DNA from 2 places in the Candidatus Sarcina troglodytae genome. Region 2 is predicted to be linked to the other one. Evidence: a T-box and tRNA genes for the amino acid it is inferred to sense, from the RefSeq annotation. Region 2 holds a T-box; the other holds one or more tRNA genes.

Region 1 (11,387 bases), 1.0 Mb from region 2:
TAGAAATACCAGATAATAAAGAAAATTCAGATTTGTATAGTGTTGAATGCAAAGAAGATGAGGTATTAGAGGCTATTATGGGCTCATATATGATATCAAATATGATGTATGCTTTTTGTCAGTCAAGAACTAGTGAACAAAGTGCAAGAATGCAAGCTATGGATGGAGCAAGTAAAAATGCTCAAGATATTTTAGATAGCTTAAAGATAGAATATAACAAAATAAGACAATTTGCTATAACACAAGAAATTTCCGAAATAGTTGGAGGTTCAGAAGCACAAGGATAAGGAGGTACAGAGTATGACTAAGAATGTAGGTAAAGTAGTTCAAGTAATAGGACCAGTTGTAGATATAAAGTTTAATAACGAATCACTTCCTAATATTTATAACGCTATTCATGTAAAATTAGAAGGAGAAAAAACACTTGTTTGTGAAGTTGAGCAGCATATAGGTGATGATATAGTAAGAACTATAGCTATGGAAGCAACAGAAGGGTTAAAAAGAGGGGCTGAAGCTATAGATATGGGGGTACCTATATCAGTTCCAGTAGGTGAACCTGTTTTAGGTAGAATATTTAATGTTTTAGGAAAGCCTTTAGACTTTGAGTATGAAGGTGAAGTAAAATCAGAAACTTATTACCCTATACATAGAGCAGCTCCAAGTTTTGAAGAACAAACAGTATCACCACAAATGTTTGAAACAGGAATAAAAGTTATAGACCTTATTGCTCCATATCAAAGAGGTGGAAAAATAGGATTATTTGGTGGTGCAGGTGTAGGAAAAACAGTTCTTATACAAGAACTTATAAATAATATAGCAAAGCAACATGGAGGACTTTCGGTATTTACAGGAGTCGGAGAAAGATCAAGAGAAGGTAATGACCTATATTATGAAATGAAAGAATCAGGAGTTTTAAATAAAACAGCTTTGGTATTTGGTCAAATGAATGAACCACCTGGAGCAAGAATGAGAGTTGCTTTAACAGGACTTACTATGGCTGAATATTTTAGAGATAAAGGGCAAGATGTATTATTATTTATAGATAATATATTTAGATTTTCACAAGCTGGTTCAGAAGTTTCAGCGCTTCTTGGAAGAATACCTTCAGCTGTTGGATATCAACCAACATTAGCTACTGAAATGGGTGCACTTCAAGAGAGAATAACATCTACAACTACAGGATCAATAACATCAGTTCAAGCAGTATATGTTCCAGCAGATGACTTAACTGACCCAGCTCCAGCTACAACATTTACTCACCTTGATGCTACAACAGTTTTATCAAGAAGTATTGTTGAACTTGGAATATACCCAGCTGTTGACCCATTAGATTCTACATCAAGAATACTTGATCCTAAGGTAGTAGGTAAAGAGCATTATGATGTTGCATCAAGAGTTAAACACATTCTAGAAAGATATAAAGAACTTCAAGATATTATAGCTATTTTGGGTGTAGATGAATTAGCTGATGAAGATAAAATAATAGTTAGTAGAGCAAGAAAAATACAAAGATTTTTATCTCAACCATTTACAATTGGTGAACAATTTACAGGTATGAAAGGAAGATATGTACCTGTAAAAGAAACTATAAGAGGATTTAAGGAAATATTAGAAGGTAAACACGACGACTTACCAGAAGCTGCATTTTTATTTGTAGGTAATATAGATGAAGCAGTTGAAAAAGCTAAAAGTTTAGCAAAATAGTATAGGAGTGATTATTAATGAGTGCGACTTTTAAATTAACAATTATTACTCCTGAAAAAGAAGTATTTAATCAAGATGTAATGAGATTTTCATGCGAAAGTCAAAAGGGACAGTTTGAAATTTTACCAGAATATGAGTCATCATTGATTGTAATAGTTCCAAGCACAGCAATAATCAAAGATGATAAAGGTAAGATAAGTAAATTATTTGTTTCCAGTGGATTGTTAAAGGTTAATAAAAATCAAGCAATGCTTTGTGTGGACGCAGCTGAATGGCCAAAGGATATAGATGTGAGCAGAGCTAAGGAAGCAAAAGAAAGAGCTGAAAGTAGGCTTTCAAATAGGGATAAAGATATTGATGTTAAAAGAGCAGAAATAGCTTTAGTAAGAGCTTTTGCTAGAATAGAAACTGTGGAAGCTAAAATAGAAGAAGAATAAGAGAAGTCTGTAGAATATATTATTCTACAGACTTTTTGTTGTAAAAAATATTATTTTAGAACAATTTGTATTGAAACTGTATATATTGATAATATAAAAATATTTATAAAATATAAGTAAAACTAGTAGAATATTATATTGCTCTCCTGACCATAATTATAACGAAAGTGGGGGAGTTTATGAAAAAATTATGTTTTACTTTAATAATTTTTATGTTTTCTTTATGTATAAAAGGAAGTTATGTATATGATGAAGATGATATATATATAAAGGTACACAATGTGGTAGACTTTTGTGAAAGTGGGATAAAAATTAGCTATAAAACTAAAAGTGATATAAGAGAAATTTTACAACAAATAAGTGATTTGAACATATCTTATTTTAATAATACTTTGAAAATAGATGAAAACATGGGTGATAACTTTAGTTTTGAAGAAGAAACGGATAAAGCATCTACAAAGATTTTAATAGCAAAAGATGTGAATGAATATACTGTAGAAATGGAAATTATAGATAAACAAAAATTAATTAATATAAGTGAAATAAAATTGAAATGTAGAAAGTTAAATAATATATCAAATCTAAATTATTACACATTTATGAAAGGAAAGGTAAAAAAACAATATGAATATGAATTAGAGGATAGATTATTTAATATATTAGATTGTTATAATATTAAAAATAAGAGTAATGTTTCATTAGAAAATGGGTTGACAGGAATATTTACAGTTCAAAAAACATTAAAGATTAATTACTCCATTATGAACTATGATGATGGCACATATTTGATTGTGGGGTCTCCTATTATATTTATAACATATTAAATATTAATTAATGGAGGATAACATGGATAATTTAATAATAAATGGACAAAGAAAATTAAAAGGAGAAGTAAATATAAGTGCTGCTAAAAATTCAGTATTGCCAATAATAGCTGCATCATTATTAGCAACAGAAGAGGTTACAATAATAAATGCACCAATGCTTGATGATGTATTTACATTATGCAATGTGATAGAGGAGTTAGGATTTAATATAAGTATAAATAAATTGTGTAATACTATAAAAATAAAAGAAGGTAGTTCTTTAAAGATAAGTCCAAATGAAGATTTGGTTAGAAAAATGAGAGCTTCATTTCTTATAATTGGACCTATGTTATCTAAGTATGGAGAATTTAGACTTACTAGACCAGGTGGGTGTAATATAGGGAATAGACCAATAGATTTACATTTAAAAGGATTAAAAACTTTAGGTGCAGAAATAACAATAGATAAAAATGGAGGAATAATAGCTAAAGCAAAAAGATTAATTGGAGAAAGAATATATTTAGATTTTCCTTCAGTAGGAGCAACAGAAAATTTAATGATGGCCGCAGTTTTGGCAAAGGGAACAACAATAATAGAAAACGCTGCACAAGAGCCTGAAATAGTTGATTTAGGTAATTTTTTAAATGCTTTAGGAGGAAAGGTTTATGGACAAGGAACAAGAAAAATAACTATAGATGGAGTGGAAAGTTTAAAAGGTGGAAAATATTCGCCTATATATGACAGGATAGAGGCTGGAACATTTATGATAGCAGCAGCAATAACTGGTTCAACTATAAGGATAAATGGAGTTAACGAAGATTATTGTAGACCGCTTATAGAAAAATTAAAGGAATGTGGTGTAGAGTTCGTATTTTTGAATAATGGATATAGTGCGATTGTAAATGGAAAAAGTAGGCTTAGAGCTGTTGATATAAAAACAATGCCATACCCAGGATTTCCAACTGATATGCAATCACAAATGATGAGCCTTTTGTGTTTGGTGAATGGAAGTAGCATAATAACAGAGACAGTTTTTGAAAATAGATTTATGAATGTGGACGAGCTTATAAGAATGGGAGCTCATATAAAAGTTGTAGGACGAACTGCTTTTGTTGAAGGAGTAGATAAATTATTAGGGTGTAAAGTACAAGCTACAGATTTGAGAGCAGGGGCAGCTTTAGTATTAGCAAGTCTTGCTGCTGAAGGGACAAGTATAGTAACTGATGTATTTCATATAGATAGAGGATATGTTAACATTGAAAATAAATTAAAAGGTATAGGAGCCGATATACGTAGAATAGCTGTATAATATAAAAAACTATGGAATTTAATATTTCATAGTTTTTTATATTATAAAATATGTAATATAGAAGAGGAATAGGAATATAAATATATATGTAAACTATATTTGAGATGGGGGAGGTAAGTGAAGAGAAAAAATATAGCGATTTGTATAGATATAGGGATAATTGTATTAGTTTTTTTTATTGTTTTTACAATACCTGTTTTATTTGGTAGTTTATCAAAAAAGGATGAGGAAAATAAAAAGAAAATGGATGTAGATTCAGTTTTTCAAGATATAACAACTAATGACACCATTAAAGATAATCAGAATAAAAGAAAATTAGTTGATGCTGGTATAGATTTAACAATGGTAAAGGTTTATATCACCAATACTGGAAAAATAAAAAGCATACCTTTAGAAGAGTATGTATTAGGTGTAGTTTTAAGTGAAATGCCAGCAGCATTTGATGAAGAAGCTTTAATGGCACAAAGCATTCTTGCAAGGACATATGTAATTAGTAAAAAGTTAAAATCTTGTTCTAAAAGTGAAGAAGCAGATATTTGTGATAGTACTCATTGTCAAGTATATACAGATCCAGAAGAGAAAAAAAAGCAATGGGGAAGTAAGGCCGATGAATATTATGAAAAAATAAAAAGTGCAGTAGAAAAAACAGCAAATCTTATTGTTTCTTATGAGGGAGTTATTATAGAATATCCGCAATACTTTGCAATAAGTTCTGGAAAAACGGAAGAAGCTGAAAGTGTTTTTTCCATAGACATACCATATTTACAAAGTGTTGAAAGTCCGGGGGAAGAAGAGGCTCCTAAATATGAAAGTAAAAAAACTTATACAAAAACTAATTTCATAAATATAATAAAAAATAATATAAGTGGAAGTGATTTGAGTGTAAATAATTTAGAAAGTGCAATAAATATATTATCTAGAAATGTTGGAGATACTGTAAAGGAAATAAAAATTGGAAATAATGTATTAACAGGAATTGAATTTAGGCAGATATTTGCATTGAATTCAGCTAATTTTACTATAAACTTTGAAGGAGATAATGTAGTTATAGATTGCAAAGGGTATGGTCATGGAGTAGGTATGAGTCAATGGGGAGCTAATGCTATGGCTAAAAACGGAAATAATTATAAAGAAATAATAAAACATTATTTTCAAGGAAGTGATGTAATTAATATAAATGATGTGTATTTAGAATAAAAATTAAAATACATGTTGATTAAAATGTTTCTTATTGGAAAAGATATTAGATAAATTTATTATCTAATATCTTTTTATTTTTTTTGTTAGATTAAAATATGTATTATTTTTTAAAAAATGGTAAATAATAAAATTGGAGGTGTTATTAATGACAAAAAAATCAAATATAAAGTCTTTTTTAAAAGGAAAGGCATTTTACGTAATATTGTTTATATGCTTATGTATTGTTGGAACTACTGCAGTAATAACAACAAGAAGCAGTATGAAAGGTAGCAATAAACAGGCAAGTAATTTAGAGAATAAAGAAAATAAGGAGATAGCACAAAACAAAAATAATCTAGAAACACAATATAAGGATGTTGAGTTGGTTGAAGAGAAAACTGCCGAAGATAAACAAGAATTTGCTGTTGTAGATGGGACAGAAGATGATGATACTGTTCAAACATCATCAAATCCTAGTGAATTATTTATAAGTCCTATAACTAATGGTGTGGTAACAAGAAATTACGATATTACTCCAAGATTAAATGATGAAAAAACATCAGCGGTGGTATATAAAGGAGTGGATATTGAATCTAAAGTTGGCACTGATGTTAAATCAATAGCAAATGGAAAAGTTATAGATGCTGGAAAAGGTGATTCAAAAGAAGGGTTTTATGTAGTAGTACAACACAATGATGGCTTTATATCAAGTTATGGTAATTTAGCAGAAGATTTAGCAGTGGCTGTAGGGGATGAAGTAACTCAAGGAAGTATTTTAGGAAAAATAGGAAATACAATTCAAAATAATCCTAGTGATAGGGTATCTGAAGAATATTTATTATTTCATATGGAAAAATCTAAAGAGCCAATTAATCCGATAGAGTATATAAATGAGCTAAAAGTAGAATAATAAATAAATGAATATAGTCAGTCATTTTATGACTGACTATTAAATAATTAATATTTATTAAGGAGGTTTTTATGAAGGATTATATTGAAGAAAGAGTATTAGAAGTTGCTCAATATATAATAGATTCTAGAGCAACAATAAGGAAAACAGCTAGAGTATTTGGAGTAAGTAAAAGTACTATACATAAAGATATGACTGAAAGATTGCCTAAGATAAATCCATGTATAGCAGAAGAAGCTAAAAGCATATTAGATTTAAATAAAGCTGAGAGGCATATAAGAGGTGGTAAAGCAACAAAGCTGAAATATAAAGTGATAGAAGCTTAATACATTGATATAATTTTATATTTAACATATTGAATTTTAATTATATTATAAGCACAAGATTAAATACATGGTATTAATAAATTCTTTATGATAAGTAAAGTTTATATTTTTAATTACAAAGAATTTTTAAGGTGGTATGCATGGATAATTCCATTTCGAATAACCTTAGCCATTTCCATAATTAAATTTAATCTTATAGGTCTATTAGTAAACAATTCCAAACTATCTGAGGAGTCAACAATTCCTATTATAGAAGCATTGCCAACGCTTTGGAGGGTTTTACCTACACCTTTTCCTGGATGGATAGGCTCATCTCTAGTGTGAATTTCGCCTATGGCATTTGCATCACCTAAGCATGCATCAATTGCTATTATAGAAGCGGTGGGATAGTTATTAGATATTTCTTTTAACCTAGTATCTAAATTTAGAGCATGTATTGGAGAAGCAAGAGTGCCAAGTATAGGTAGAGGGAATAAAGCTTCTTCTAATAATGTTCCAACTAATGGTCCAAGTGCATCTCCGATACATTTATCTGTACCTATACAAACTATGATAGTGTCATTAGTAATGTAATCTTTTAAAAAATTAGCTATATTGTAATAACATAATGGCGAACTATAATTAACTTTTATTTTGCTCAAAGTGTCACCTCCCTCATAAATTTATATGAAATAAATAAAAAAAATATTAAATAAAAACAAGAGGTATTAAAAAGAATTATAAATAATTATATTTTTAAAGGAGACATTAGATGTGAAAAATAATAAAAAGGAAATATATTTAATAATTATTACTACTTTTTTTAGTGTAATAATTATGGTGTTTAGTTTTAGTATTAAGCAACCTAAAAGTTACATTGATGAGAAAATAGAAGAAAGCGAAGAAAATTATTTAGATAAAGATATAGCATTTAATAAAAATAAGGAGGAGTCTTTATTAAGTGAAAAAGATAATCAGATTTCTAAAAATAATGCTGATCAAGGGATAAATATAACTAATAAAAAAGAAGATATTTTAGAGGAAGATGAATTTTCAAGCATTTCTAATGAACATGTAGAGGTTATAGACGAAGAAAATTCACAGAAAATTATGCTTGTGGATAAAGATAAAGAAGAGAGGGTAGAAGAGGAAGTTGTACAAAGTGTATTTAAAACTGATAAAAACAGTATAATAAATAAAATATCAAGTATTGATAAATTAAAAATAATGAAAATGGCAAATAGTTTATCAGTAAATGATTATAGGAATCTTATAAATAATATCAAAAGGAATGATGAAGTGTTAGCTGCAACTGAAATATTTGAGCTATTAAAAAATAAATTATCAAAAAAACAGTATGATGAATTAGTTTTAATTTTGGATCCATATATAGATATAAAAATGATAGAAAATAAAATAAATGAAAAATAAAGAAAAACATATTAAATGAAAAAAATAAAGAGAAAAATGATAATAATTTAAAATAAAAAGAAAAAATGGCCTAAAAATAAGGTTGAAATAAACATAAATAACATATATACTAAGTCTTGTCGATTGGAGATGTTTCAAGAGAAAAAACAAAAAAGTTACGCTGGCATGGCTCAACGGTAGAGCAGCTGACTTGTAATCAGCAGGTTGTAGGTTCGATTCCTATTGCCAGCTCCAAAAATGTGGAGGAATTCCCGAGTGGCCAAAGGGGGCAGACTGTAAATCTGTTGTCAGTGACTTCGATGGTTCGAATCCATCTTCCTCCACCAATAAAAACAATAAGGTCGCATAGCTCAGCTGGGAGAGCATCTGCCTTACAAGCAGAGGGTCACAGGTTCGATCCCTGTTGTGACCACCATTAACTTAATATATGCTGGCATGGCTCAACGGTAGAGCAGCTGACTTGTAATCAGCAGGTTGTAGGTTCGATTCCTATTGCCAGCTCCAAATGTGGAGGAATTCCCGAGTGGCCAAAGGGGGCAGACTGTAAATCTGTTGTCAGTGACTTCGATGGTTCGAATCCATCTTCCTCCACCAATAAAAACAATAAGGTCGCATAGCTCAGCTGGGAGAGCATCTGCCTTACAAGCAGAGGGTCACAGGTTCGATCCCTGTTGTGACCACCATTAACTTAATATATGCTGGCATGGCTCAACGGTAGAGCAGCTGACTTGTAATCAGCAGGTTGTAGGTTCGATTCCTATTGCCAGCTCCAAATGTGGAGGAATTCCCGAGTGGCCAAAGGGGGCAGACTGTAAATCTGTTGTCAGTGACTTCGATGGTTCGAATCCATCTTCCTCCACCAAATAATAGGCACTATATTTTATGAAGATAGTGTCTATTTACATAGTTAAATGCATATACATATTAGAGTATATATAACTCTTATCAAGAGAGGTGGAGGGAAAAGGCCCTATGAAGCCCGGCAACCAGTGATTTACCAAGGTGCCAATTCCTGCAGTGTTTTATTGCAAGATAAGAGGAGCTTAGTGAATTCAAGTCTCTTCTTAAATTAAGTTGAGGCTTTTATTTTTAAATTTTTTAAGAAATTTAAAAAGGCTATTTAAGAAAGGAGTGAAAAAGAGGTTATTTTATATAACCCATAATTATGAGAAGATTATTTACATCAGAATCAGTAACAGAAGGGCATCCAGATAAAATTTGTGACCAAATATCAGATGCAGTTTTAGATGCTATAATAGCACAAGATCCAACAGCAAGAGTTGCTTGTGAAACAACAGTAACTACAGGGATGGTTATGATAATGGGAGAAATATCAACTAACTGTTATGTTGATATTCCTAAAGTAGCAAGAGAAACTATAAGAGAAATAGGATATGATAGAGCTAAATATGGTTTTGATTGCGATACTTGTTCAGTAATGACAACAATAGACGAACAATCAAATGATATAGCAATGGGTGTTGATGAAGCGTTAGAATCAAGAGAAGGTCAAAAAGATGATATTGAAGCTGTAGGGGCTGGAGATCAAGGTATGATGTTTGGTTTTGCGACTAATGAAACTGAAGAATTTATGCCTGCACCAATAGCTATGGCTCACAGATTATCAAGAAGATTAACTGAAGTTAGAAAAAATGGTACTTTACCTTATTTAAGACCAGATGGAAAAACTCAAGTTACAGTTGAATATGAAGATAATAAACCAGTAAGAATAGATGCTATAGTTATATCAACACAACATGGACCAGAAGTTTCTCAAGAACAAATAAGAGAAGATTTAATGGAACATGTAATAAAAGCTGTTATACCAGCAGAATTATTAGACGGTGAAACAAAATATTACATAAATCCAACTGGAAGATTTGTAATAGGTGGACCACAAGGGGATAGTGGATTAACAGGAAGAAAAATAATCGTTGATACTTATGGTGGATATGGAAGACACGGTGGTGGAGCTTTCTCAGGAAAAGATCCAACAAAGGTTGACAGATCAGCTGCATACGCTGCAAGATGGGTTGCTAAAAACTTAGTAGCTGCAGGAATTGCTGATAAATTAGAAATTCAATTAGCTTATGCAATTGGTGTTGCAAAGCCAGTATCAATAGTTGTAGATACTTTTGGAACAGGTAGAATATCAGACGATAAGATAGTTGAAATAGTTGAAAAAATATTTGACTTAAGACCAGGTGCTATAATAAAAGATTTAGAATTAAGAAGACCTATATACAGACAAACAGCAGCTTATGGACATTTCGGTAGAACTGATATAGATGCTCCATGGGAAAAATTAAACAAAGTAGAAGAGATAAAAAAATATCTTTAAGATATAAATGTTAAATAAGCATTCTTGTAATTTAATTACAAGAATGCTTATTTTCATATAAAGGAAAGTAGATTTTTTATTTTTTCAATTAATTTTTAACTTCATTTATTTATTAAAATAGTATATGAAAAATATTTTGATAAAATCATTGCAATTTAAACAAATTAAAATATGATATACTAATTATAGATTAAAGATAATAAATATTTGTAGGAGAACTGTTATGGAAGTATTAAGTGGTACAGTGGATAGTATTGTTTATAGAAGTGAGGAAAATGGATATACTATTGCTAAAATTAAAGATGATAATATTATTTATACGATAGTGGGAGAGATTCCTCATATAAGAGAAAGGCAATTATTAAAACTTTCAGGCACTTGGATTAATCATCCTAGTTTTGGGAAAGAGTTCAAAGTTGAAATTTGTGAGGAAATCATTCCAAGTTCTTCAAAAGATATAGAAAAATATTTATCATCAGGGGTAATACATGGTATTGGACCAATTACTGCTAAGAAAATAGTAAATAAATTTGGAGATAAAACATTAGAAATCTTAGATAACGATATAGATAAATTAAAAAATATAGATGGTATAGGAAATAAAAAATTTAAGATTATAAAAGAATCTTATGTAGAACAAAAAGAACTTAAGGATATATACATATTTTTTCAAAGTCATGGATTAACAATAAAGCAATGTATGAAAATTTACAAAAAATATGGGGTTATAGCCATTGATGTAATTAAAGAAAATCCATATAAACTTTGTGAAGATATTTTAGGAATTGGTTTTAAGATATCGGATAAAATAGCTAAATCAATAGGAATTGATATAGAATCACCTTTTAGAATACAAACTGGTATACAGTATATAATAAATGAATTTTGTATGGCTGGAAATACATATATGCCAAAGGATATACTTATAGAAAAATCAATTAAGATTTTGCAGGTTTCTAAAGAAA
Region 2 (11,387 bases):
GTTTATATATTGATAATAAGGTAATATAGAAAAAAGAGTATATACATTGTTACCTAAATATAAAGATGATATATAAACTATTAAGGAAATTACAGATAAAAATATTAATTTGTTTTTGAATTTATTCTTCCAAATGGTATATAGTGAAAAAATAGATATTACATACTTTATTGTCCAAAGAAAAATAGAAATTACCATAGTTAATATATCTCCATTTTCTATAAAGCCACCGAAGGAAATAAGTTGTGTCTGTATAAACTCTGGATAAAAAATATTACCACTTCTTTCAGCACCGATAGATGAAATTAAATTGACTATAAAAAATATTAAGCAAGATAAAACTAGAGGAATTGTTATAAATGATGTTTTTTTTAGATTTTTTTTATCATTAATTCTATTCAAAAAAGGAAGCAATATAAAAAATGATGAAAATGAACCAAGTTGACTTATTATAGATGTAGCCCATGTGTTTATAGAAACATTTTTTAATATTGGTAGAAGGTGGCGTAAATTAGTATATTTTATTGATAATAATATTATTACTATTGATAGTACTGATAGTATACTAACGCTAATTATAGTAGTTATTAAAACACTTCTAAATCCATTTTTAGATATAAATAAAGCTGTACCTATAAAAAATAATAGCGAGTACCAAATAGGAGTTTTTATGAATATGTTTGTATGTATTGAGCTAGAGCTTACGGTTGCACATTCTATGCATGCTAGTACAAGGCATAGAGAAAATATGAATAAAAATAAATTTCCTAAATATTTACCAAGTGATTTATAACAAACCTGTTTAAAGTCATAAGCATTTTTTTTTGAGATTATAGAGAGAATTATCCAAGTAAACAATAAAAAAATTAAACTAGATATTATTGAAAATATCCAAGTATTCCTACCCCCCAATCTTATAAATGTAGAGGGGTAATTAAAAAGCGTTGCAGCAAGTGGTGCAACAATAAAAAACATAAAGTGTTTAGATGTTATCTTTTCCAATATATTCACCTCATTTAATTTTGTTTTAACTTTTTTGAGTTTATTTATAATTTTTAGTATTTAAGGCATATTTCAAACCTAATAAGTTATGAACATAGCTAAGTAATAATCAGTGCTTTAATTATTATTTGCAATTAAATGAATATTAAACATTGTTTATACAAACAATATTTTGGGTGATAAAATTATGAAAAAACAGTTAGATTTCTTATCAGATAAATTTAAAAATAGTTTTGATGTAAAAAAGAGAGAAATAGAAACGGCTTTAGGGCCTGCAACTTTAATGTTTACTGATACCTTATGTTCTACACAATTTATAAGTGAGTATATTATAAAGCCTTTAACTATTGTTATGGATGGAATAAAAACAGAAGACGATATAATAAAACGGGTTTTAAATATAAACTCAGCAGATTATGTTAAAGATGATAATGATGCTATTTTACATGTTTTATCAGGAGATGTTGTTATCATTTTTCATGATAAAGAAAAATCAATATTTTGTGAGGTAAAGGGATATACAAGAAGAAGTGTTAGTATACCTGTTACAGAAGCTGGGTTAAAGGGGCCTAGAGAAGGGTTTACTGAGGCTTTTGTAGATAATGTAACTTTAATTAGAAGAAGGGTAAAAAATGCAGCATTAAAGTTTGAAGCGATTTATGTGGGAAAAGAAACGCAAACAGTTGTGACTTTAACTTATATAGAAGGTGTTGCTCCAAAAGAAATAGTAGATAGTGTTAGGAAAACATTAAAAACATTAGATTATAACTTTGTATTAGATTCAAATTATATCGAGGCAAAACTTAGAGCAAAGAGAACACTTTTTGATACCGTTGGATACACGGAAAAGGCTGATGATGCAACAGCTAAAATTTTAGAAGGGAGAGTTGCAGTTATAGTAGATGGAACACCATTTGTTATAACAGTACCGTCATATTTTATAGAAAATTTTCAAGTGCCTGATGATTTTTATTTGAACAGATATTTTGCAACATTTACAAGAACTTTAAGGTGGATAGCCTTCTTTATAGCCTTATTTTTACCAGGGCTTTATGTTGCGGTAACCACTCATCATTTTTCAGTATTACCTACAACATTTATATTTAGGCTTGCTGTATCTAGGGTTGGAGTCCCTTTTCCTACAATTGCAGAGGTTTTAATAATTATGTTTCTATTTCAGCTTATTAAGGAGGCTGGACTTAGATTACCACAACCCATAGGAACGTCTATGAGTTTGGTTGCTTCATTTGTACTTGGAAGTTCTGCAGTAGCGGCTGGAGTAGCATCAACAATAACTATAATAGTTGTCTGTATAGCAGCGGTTTGTTACTTCTTAATTCCAAGACTATATGCAGCAGTGTCTCTTTGGAGCTTTGTGGTGGCTATATTTGGAGCATTATATGGTTTCCCAGGAATAATATTTATAGGGCTTATTATATTAGCACATTTATCTAATTTATACACATGTGAACATCCTTATTTATTTCCAGTAGGAACTTTAGGAGAACATAAATTTCAAGATTTATTGTCAAGAGGAAGTTTGGAGAAAATTTCTGGGCATATAGTAAAGGAGGTACATGAGAAAAATGGAAAATCTAAAAAGTAGATTATTAAAACTATTTTCTTTAATCCTTCTCTTTATTTTTTTAGGTAGTATGCAAGGCTGTTATTCTTATGAAGATATTAATAATGGAATATTTGTTACAACTATAATATTTGATGAAAATGAAATAGGAGATGTAGAACTTTATTTAGATACTGTAAAACCTTATAGAAGCGCTAACGAGTCATCTGATAAGGGAGAGAGAGAGGTTTATCAAGGAACAGGGAGAACTGTTGGAGAAGCTATAAAGGCTATAAATTTACAAGCTAGTGGACAAATAAGTTTTAGTCAATGCAAAGCATATATTTTTACTGAACAGGTTTCAAAAGAAGGTATAAAAAAATTTATGGATGCAATAAATAGAAATCAAGAGTTTATGATAAGACCATATATGTTTGTTTTATTTGGAAGTCCTAGTGAACTTTTAAATCAAGTCACAGGGGATGAGGAATATTTAGGAATTTATTTAAATCAACTTGTAAAAAAAATGAACGAAAACCCTAAAGTTATAGCAATAAATGCTAATAATTATTTAGCAGCTAGAACAAGTTATAATAATATAGCAGTATTAGGTGCTTTAACTATTGAAAATAATAATGGAAAAAAGAGTTTAGATTTAAGTGGAGGAGCTCTTTTTAAAGATGAGGTTATGGTAAGGAAGATAAGCACTAGTGAGGGAATGAGTTATAATTTTTTAACTGGTAGAGTTAGAAGTGGAACATTGGAGGCCATAAATCCTCAAGATACAAATAGTTTTGTAACTTTAGAAATACAAAATTCTAAAACAACAACATCAATAAATTATGATGGCGAAAGAATTAAACTTTATAAAAAAATAGTCATAGATTGTTATTTAGCAGATTCGCAAAGTAGACTCATGGTAGATAAAGACGTTTTAAATATAATAAAGTATGAAGAGGAAAGTATGTTAAGTCAGTACATACAAATATTATTTACAAAGTTTAAAAATGATAATTTAGATATAGCAAATGTGGCAACACTATTTGAGCAGGAGTATCCAAATATAACTTTAAGTGTAGATCCATTAACTATAACGGATTTAGATTTGGATATTGATATAAAAATAAATGGAACTAGTAAAGTAGCAGATACCTTTTAAGGAATAAATATCACTTCTTTATCATATTTAAGTGGAAGTCAGAATAGTATATATAAAGATAGATAAAGGCATTAAAAATTAAAATAAATGATTTTCACTTAAATTTTATGTAGAGGAGTGGGAAAATATGATTCAAGTTTTTTTTGATCATAGAGGTGCTGGAAAAAGCAAAAATTTAATTGGTTTAGCTAATAATGAAGTTAAAAATTGTAAGGGAAGTGTTGTTTATATTGATGATGATAAAAAGCATATGTTACAACTTCAAAGTCAAATAAGGTTAATAACATTAGATGAATTAAATGTTGAAGGGGCAGATCAATTTTATGGGCTTCTTTGCGGGATAAAAGCAAAGGATTATGATGTGGAAAGTATATTTATTGATGGGCTTAGCAATTTATTAAATATTAGCAATATAGAACAGGTAAAACAGCACTTTTGTATGATTGAAAAATTCAGCAAAAATTTCAATGTAAACGTATATATAAATATGCATTGTTCAGATTTTGAGGTACCTGATTTTATGAAAAAATATGTATCTTAGGCAATTTAAGTGAAAAATATTTTTATTAAGGATTAATTTAATTTTCGGAAATTTTAAAACACGTTTTTATAAAAATAAATCTGGTTGACAACTATAAAAAACAATAATATAATTTTAAGCAAGAAAATTAGAAAAAGCGTTGACGAGAAGGAGTAAATTTAATTTTAGTTTTAAAGAGAGCCCTTGTTTGGTGTAAAAGGGAAAACGAATTAAATAGAATACATCTCAGAGCAGCACTCCCAAAAGATAACAACCAGTAGGAAGATGTCGTAAGTGCACACGTTACAGTGCTAGAGTATAACTAAGTTTTTAGAGTACTTGATGAGTTTATTATGGTGACGTAATAAAGAATTAAGGTGGTATCGCGTGATTATATCCCGTCCTTTATATTTTTGTATAAAGGGCGGTTTTTTATTTTTATAAAAATTTGGAGGAAAGTTAAATGTCAAATGTATTGGATACTTTATTAGAGCGTGGGTATATTAAGCAATTTACTCACGAAGAAGAAACAAGAGAATTATTAGAAAAGGAAAAAATAACTTTTTATATAGGTTTTGATCCAACAGCAGATAGCTTACATGTAGGTCATTTTATAACAATGATGTTTATGGCTCATATGCAAAGGGCAGGTCATAGACCAATAGCTTTAATTGGTGGTGGAACTGCTATGGTTGGAGATCCAAGTGGTAAAACTGATATGAGAAAGATGCTTACAAAAGAAGAAATAGAGAATAATGTTGCATCAATAAAGAAACAAATGGAAAAATTTATAGATTTTTCAGATGATAAAGCTATACTAGCTAATAATGCAGATTGGCTTTTAAAACTTAATTATGTTGACTTTTTAAGAGAAGTTGGAGTTCATTTTTCAGTAAACAGAATGTTGACTGCTGAGTGTTTTAAGCAAAGATTAGAAAAGGGATTATCTTTCTTAGAATTTAATTATATGTTAATGCAAGGATATGATTTTTATGTTTTAAATCAAAAATATAATTGTAAAATGGAACTTGGTGGAGATGACCAATGGTCTAATATGATAGCTGGGGTTGAACTTGTTAGAAGAAAAGCACAAGGTCAAGCAATGGCTATGACATGCACATTATTAACAAATAGCCAAGGTCAAAAGATGGGTAAAACAGTTGGCGGAGCGTTATGGCTTGATCCAAAGAAAACATCACCATATGACTTTTATCAATATTGGAGAAATGTTGATGATGCAGATGTTGAAAAATGCTTGAGATTATTAACATTTGTTCCTATGGATGAAATTAAAAAACTTGCTGCTTTAGAGGGAGCTGCTATAAATGAGGCTAAAAAGGTTTTAGCTTTTGAAGTTACTAAACTTATACATGGAGAAGAAGAAGCTAAAAAGGCTCAAAGTGCTGCCGAAAGTTTATTTGGAGCTGGTGGAAACATGGATAATGTTCCTACGGTTAAAATAGAGAATGAACAAGTTGGATCACTTTTATTAGATATATTAGTAGCAGGTAAGATAATACCATCTAAAGCAGAAGGAAAAAGACTTGTACAACAAGGTGGCTTAAGTTTAAATGGTGAAAAGGTTACAGATATTAAAAGAACTTTAAATAAAGAGGATTTTGAAGATGGGGTAGCTCTTATTAAAAGAGGAAAGAAAAATTTCAATAAAATAATCATAGAATAATATATATAACTATATCAAAATTTCTATTTTGATATAGTTTTTTATTGCAGTAATTTTGTTATTTATCCTGTATAAGGAAGTTTAAAATATGATTAATACATAAAATGTTAATTTTTTATTAAATTTAGCTAAAAAGAATGAAAAAGCTAACATTTATCTATATAATTGAAATAACAAGTATATTTAGTGTTTTTAAATAAAGTTTACAAATAAAGAAAAATTTATTAAAAACTAAGGGGGAAAAGTTTTTGGTTAGAATGAAAGATGTTGCTGAAATGGCTGGAGTATCATTAATAACGGTTTCAAGAGTGTTAAATGCACCAGAACTTGTAAAAGATGAAACAAAGGCTAGAGTAGAAGAGGCAATAAAAGAACTTAAATTTGTTCCAAATTATACAGCTAAAGCTTTAGCTGAAAATAAAACAAGGGTTATTTATTTATATATTCCTAAGGAATCAAGTTTAGATGAACTTGTAAATATGAATTTAATATCTGGAATAATGGCACACTTAAGTGAAAAGCAATATTCACTTCAAATCACAAGAAACTTTGAACTTCCACAAAAATGTGATGGAATGATAATTATAGGTAGAAATGGTTTAGAAGAAGACATGGACAGTAAAATTAGAGTTCCGTATGTTGTGTTTGGAAGAAGCAATTTAAATGTTGATCACGTAGATGTTAATAATTATAAGGGTTCTTATGATATGACTAAGTATTTAATATCAAAAGGACATAAGGACATATTATTTTTAAAAATAAACAATGAAAATATAAGATTCAATGAACGTTTTAGAGGGTACAAGGATGCTCTTTTAGATAGCGATATAAAATTTAAAGAGTCTTTAGTAATAGATATAGATGAAAATCAAGAACAATTAGCATATTTAGCTATAAGATATAGCGAAAAAATTGAAAAAGCTACTGCTCTTTTTTGCTCAACTGATTTATCAGCAATAGGTGCTTATAGAGCTTTAAAAGAAAAAAATATTGTTATTCCTAAAGATATATCTGTAGTTGGCTTTGATGGGCTTGCAAATGAAGTTGTACCACTTACAACTGTTAAACAACCGATATATAATGTTGGAGAACGTTTGGCTGAAATATTAATAAATAGAATAAATAATAGATCAAAAGAAATTGAAAGAGTATTGTTAGAACCACAAATCATAGAGAGTAAAACAAGCGGATGTACATCATTATTGGGTAAAGATTTAAATTTAGCGTTATAAAAACTTAAATAATTAATTTCTTTAAGTTGTGATAGTGTTTATGATATAATGTAATAAAAAAGTAATTAGGGTGGAGAATTCTCCACCTTAATTTTATTGAAAGCAACACAAAAATATATCTTTCATTCTAATATGAGATAGGGTGATAAGATGTGTTTAGAAAGGTAGGAATTATGGCATTATATGCTATTTCAGATTTACATCTTGCTTTGAGTACAGATAAACCTATGGATATATTTGGAGAAAAATGGATTGGTCATGATGAAAAAATTAGAAATAATTGGATAGAAAAAATAAAGGATACAGATACAGTTTTAATTGCGGGAGATATATCTTGGTCAATGAAGCATGATGATAGTAAAAAAGATTTAGATTGGGTGGATGATTTACCTGGAAAAAAAATAATATCTAAAGGAAATCATGATTATTGGTGGTGTAGTATATCAAAATTAAATGCTATGTATAAAAATACTAAGTTTATTCAAAATAATTTTTTTACATATAAAGATTATGCTATTTGTGGAACAAGAGGATGGATTTGCAAAGGTTCAGAGAGATTTTCAGGAAAAGATGAAAAAATTTATCTAAGAGAAGAAATAAGGCTTAGATTGTCATTAGAAGAGGCAAAAAGGGCAGGATATGAAAAGATTATTTGTATGTTACATTATCCTCCAACTAATGAGAAGTTAGAGAATTCAGTTTTTACATCTATACTTGAGGAGTTTAATGTTGAAAAAGTTGTATATGGTCATCTTCATGGGAATATTTTAAAAGATAGAATGTTAGAAGGAAATCACAATGGGGTTGAGTATATTTTAACAAGTTGTGATTATATAGATTTTAATCCGATTAAAATTTTAGATTAATTGCTTATAATGATATTTAAGCTGTTATTGTTTTAATGCTATTATATAGAAAACTCTATCTTAGAAAATTTAAGATAGAGTAAAAAAACAAATTCTTTATTAATTATTAATCCTCGTCTCTAAATTTAGATTTTCCAGAACCATGATGATGACCATTAGAACCATTATTGTCATTTCCATCATTAGGGCCATTGTTTCCGTTTCCAATATTTCCACCATTATTTCCATTTCCACAATTTCCAGGGTCTGAATCAAAATCAGAATCAGAGTCAACTATTTGGAATAACATACAGATACAGAATATAGAATATGCAGGAATATCTAAATCATAATTGCTTCTTCTTCCAGAAAGTTTTCTCAATCTTAAAATTATAGGTTCTCTAGTACCTTTAAATATACAAGATTCACGACTTCCATGATGATGTCCATTATTATCAGGATTATTAGGACGTCTGTTGTCATCATCTTCGTCATGATAATCGTGTTTTGGACAAGGTTTTAAAGGAATAGCTCTTCCACCTCTACTCATACGAACTAATTCGTATCCTTCAGGTACACAAAGGTCAACTAATTTTAAAGTTAAGCCTCTGCTAATTTTTAATTCGTCTTCTAAAGTTACTGAACCAGAACTAGCATTATAATCTTTGCTACCAAGATTTCCAAGTACTAATGTAAAGCCTATAGCGTCTCCTTCAGTTGGATAAAATGGTAAGCCGTGTTTGCAACCAAAGCAATCAGCTTCAGAGTGCATAAATTTTTTAGCGAATATTTTTATATCTGGTCTAACTCTTATTTTTTGGCACAAATCATCAGAATCTATACAAAAAATTGGACTATCGTCAAATAATACTTTATCACTATAAGTTAAAAGTGCATCATCAGGATCGTCAGGATCATTATCGCAATGATGTCCAGCTAAATCAGAAGCTAATAATTCTTCAGAATCTTCTAATGTTCCATCAAAAATATTTTTATCTTTATCCACAAATATCACCTTATAAATTATTTCTTTTAATATAAGTGTATTCACTTTAGTTAAAAAGTGCGACAAAATATCTAGTATCAATTTTATGTTTTTATGAATATTTTATATTATTAATAATAGAGAGGTAATTTTTATGGCTCTTATAAGTTTTACTGGGAATATAGGTAATGATTCAGATATTTCTTACAATGAAAAAAAGCAAGAAGAAACTCACACAGAAAAATATAGTCAAGAAGATTACTCTAAGGCTGAGAGTAAATTAAATAAACTTAACAAAGTTATTGCAGAAAAAGAAAAAAAATTAGAAGATTTAAAAGATGATATTTTAGAACAAGAAGGAATTCTTAAAGATTTAAAAATAGATATTTTACAAAGAAAAAATGTTATTAAGGATTTAGAGTTACAGCTTATACAAAAAGAAGTAGGATTAAAAAATTTAGAAGAACAAATATTAGATAAGTATAAGCAAAAAGATATATACAAACACGAAGATAGTATAAAAGATAACAATGTTAATAATATAAAGGTTGTGGATTTTGATATATGGATAGACAGAGAGTTAGAAAAAGTTTATTCTGTTATATTTACTGATGTGTATAAATTTAAAATAAAAAAAGAAGAAAAAGTAATGTTTAAATATATTTATTCTGTTATAGGAATAGATATAAAAGGAAAAAGAGATATATTAGGCATTTGGGTTTTTAATGAGGAATCGGTTAAATGTTGGGTTGATGTTTTTGATGAATTAAAAGATAGAGGTGTAAGAGATATTCTAATAATATCTATTCCTTTAATTAGTGAATTAAAAAAAGGTATTTTAAGTGTATATCCTAAAGCTAAAATTGAATTTAGCATAACTGATGAGATAAGGATGTGCAATAAATATGTATATTATAAAGATTTGAAACCATTTAATACTGATTTGAAGAAAATATATTTAGCATCTACAGAAGAAATAGCATTAAAAGAATATGATGAGTTAGATAGAAAGTGGAGGGACAAATATCCGATAGCATTAAAAGCTTGGGATAGCAATTTAAATAGTTTATCTTTAATATACAAGTATCCTGAAGAGATAAGAAGAATTTTATATGCCACAAATACTTTAGAGAAATATAATAATAAATTAAAAAAAATAATTAAAGATACTTATGAAACGTCTAGTAATGGGGAAATTAGCGAAAAGATATATTGTGAAGTAATTGGATTAACGTATAAATGGAAACAACCTATTAGAGGATGGGTTGAGGTATTATCTAAATTGTCAATGATTTTTAAATCTAGGGTGGATAGGCAAGTATTATAGACACTTAAAAAGGAGCTACAAAAGTATATAACTCCTTTTTAACTTTATAATATAATTTTAAAATTGGGCAAAATACTATACAAGAAAATTCTGTAAATATTTACAGAAAGATTTTACAATTAAATGTTCTTTTTGTCAATAATTAAAATATATCGTATTTATTTTGATATAATTGTATTTTTAATAAAATAATAAAAAATAACTATATGTAATTTCAAATTATTATTATATAATAAAATTAATTAATAAACAATATTAAATTAAATTAATAAAAGTTTGATATAAAGTATGTAAATTTATATACATATATTTGTAAAATATAATAGTTTTCTACTGTATATGTATTTAGTTTTTTTGAAAATTTTGTTATAATGATTAAGGCACTAAACTAACACGAAAAGATAGGTGACACTATGACGATAAAGAGTTGGAAAGAGTTTTTAGCTCCTTATGATCAAGCGGTAGAGGAGTTAAAGGTTAAACTTAAAAGTATTAGAAAAGAATATAGAAAAAGAAATGAGTATTCCCCTATAGAATTTGTAACTGGAAGAGTAAAAGAAGTTTCTAGCATATTAGAAAAGGCTAACAAATATGCAATACCAGTTGGTAGGGTAAAATATGAAATGGAGGACATAGCTGGTATAAGAATTATGTGCCAGTTTGTTGATGATATAGATAGAGTTGTTGAAATAATTAGAGAACGAGAAGATATGCAAATCCTTTACGAGAAAGATTATGTTAAAAATGTTAAACCAAGTGGATATAGAAGCTATCACATGGTTATAAGATATCCTGTTTATATGGCTAAGGGAAAGGTGGAAATTTTAGCAGAGTTCCAAATAAGAACGTTAGCTATGAATTTTTGGGCAACTATTGAACATTCTTTAAATTATAAATATAAAAAAAATTTGCCAAATGAAATTAAATTAAAATTAAAAAGTGCGGCAGATGCAGCTTTTACTTTAGACGAGGAAATGTTAGAGATAAAGGATGAAATTATGGATGCACAAAAATTATTTGAAGTTAAATCAGATATAATTACAACAATAATGAATGGAATTTTAAACCT

What was found. A T-box is a leader RNA that pairs with one kind of tRNA and senses whether it is charged. The one in region 2 lies ahead of tyrS (tyrosine--tRNA ligase), so its partner is inferred to be a tRNA-Tyr.
Region 1: it has a tRNA-Tyr gene. The T-box ahead of tyrS (tyrosine--tRNA ligase) is inferred to sense a tRNA for this amino acid. The anticodon was not compared.

Annotation. Positions count from the first base shown of each region.
Region 1 is NZ_CP051754.1:1,922,847-1,934,233, reverse strand. Features, by position in the region: gene atpG (ATP synthase F1 subunit gamma) at 1-287, shown strand, start outside; gene atpD (F0F1 ATP synthase subunit beta) at 301-1,704, shown strand; gene atpC (ATP synthase F1 subunit epsilon) at 1,722-2,141, shown strand; gene HH195_RS08850 (hypothetical protein) at 2,321-2,965, shown strand; gene murA (UDP-N-acetylglucosamine 1-carboxyvinyltransferase) at 2,988-4,256, shown strand; gene spoIID (stage II sporulation protein D) at 4,374-5,453, shown strand; gene HH195_RS08835 (M23 family metallopeptidase) at 5,602-6,345, shown strand; gene spoIIID (sporulation transcriptional regulator SpoIIID) at 6,417-6,671, shown strand; gene yyaC (spore protease YyaC) at 6,785-7,312, opposite strand; gene HH195_RS08820 (hypothetical protein) at 7,425-8,081, shown strand; tRNA gene HH195_RS08815 (tRNA-Thr) at 8,241-8,315, shown strand; tRNA gene HH195_RS08810 (tRNA-Tyr) at 8,323-8,407, shown strand; tRNA gene HH195_RS08805 (tRNA-Val) at 8,421-8,496, shown strand; tRNA gene HH195_RS08800 (tRNA-Thr) at 8,511-8,585, shown strand; tRNA gene HH195_RS08795 (tRNA-Tyr) at 8,591-8,675, shown strand; tRNA gene HH195_RS08790 (tRNA-Val) at 8,689-8,764, shown strand; tRNA gene HH195_RS08785 (tRNA-Thr) at 8,779-8,853, shown strand; tRNA gene HH195_RS08780 (tRNA-Tyr) at 8,859-8,943, shown strand; SAM riboswitch class I at 9,021-9,120, shown strand; gene metK (methionine adenosyltransferase) at 9,247-10,422, shown strand; gene recD2 (SF1B family DNA helicase RecD2) at 10,646-11,387, shown strand, end outside.
Region 2 is NZ_CP051754.1:491,036-502,422, forward strand. Features, by position in the region: gene HH195_RS02150 (GerAB/ArcD/ProY family transporter) at 1-975, opposite strand, end outside; gene HH195_RS02155 (spore germination protein) at 1,190-2,608, shown strand; gene HH195_RS02160 (Ger(x)C family spore germination protein) at 2,589-3,725, shown strand; gene HH195_RS02165 (ATP-binding protein) at 3,853-4,266, shown strand; T-box leader at 4,397-4,654, shown strand; gene tyrS (tyrosine--tRNA ligase) at 4,709-5,929, shown strand; gene HH195_RS02175 (LacI family DNA-binding transcriptional regulator) at 6,187-7,161, shown strand; gene HH195_RS02180 (metallophosphoesterase) at 7,335-8,027, shown strand; gene HH195_RS02185 (hypothetical protein) at 8,134-9,012, opposite strand; gene HH195_RS02190 (IS256 family transposase) at 9,146-10,318, shown strand; gene yjbM (GTP diphosphokinase) at 10,732-11,387, shown strand, end outside.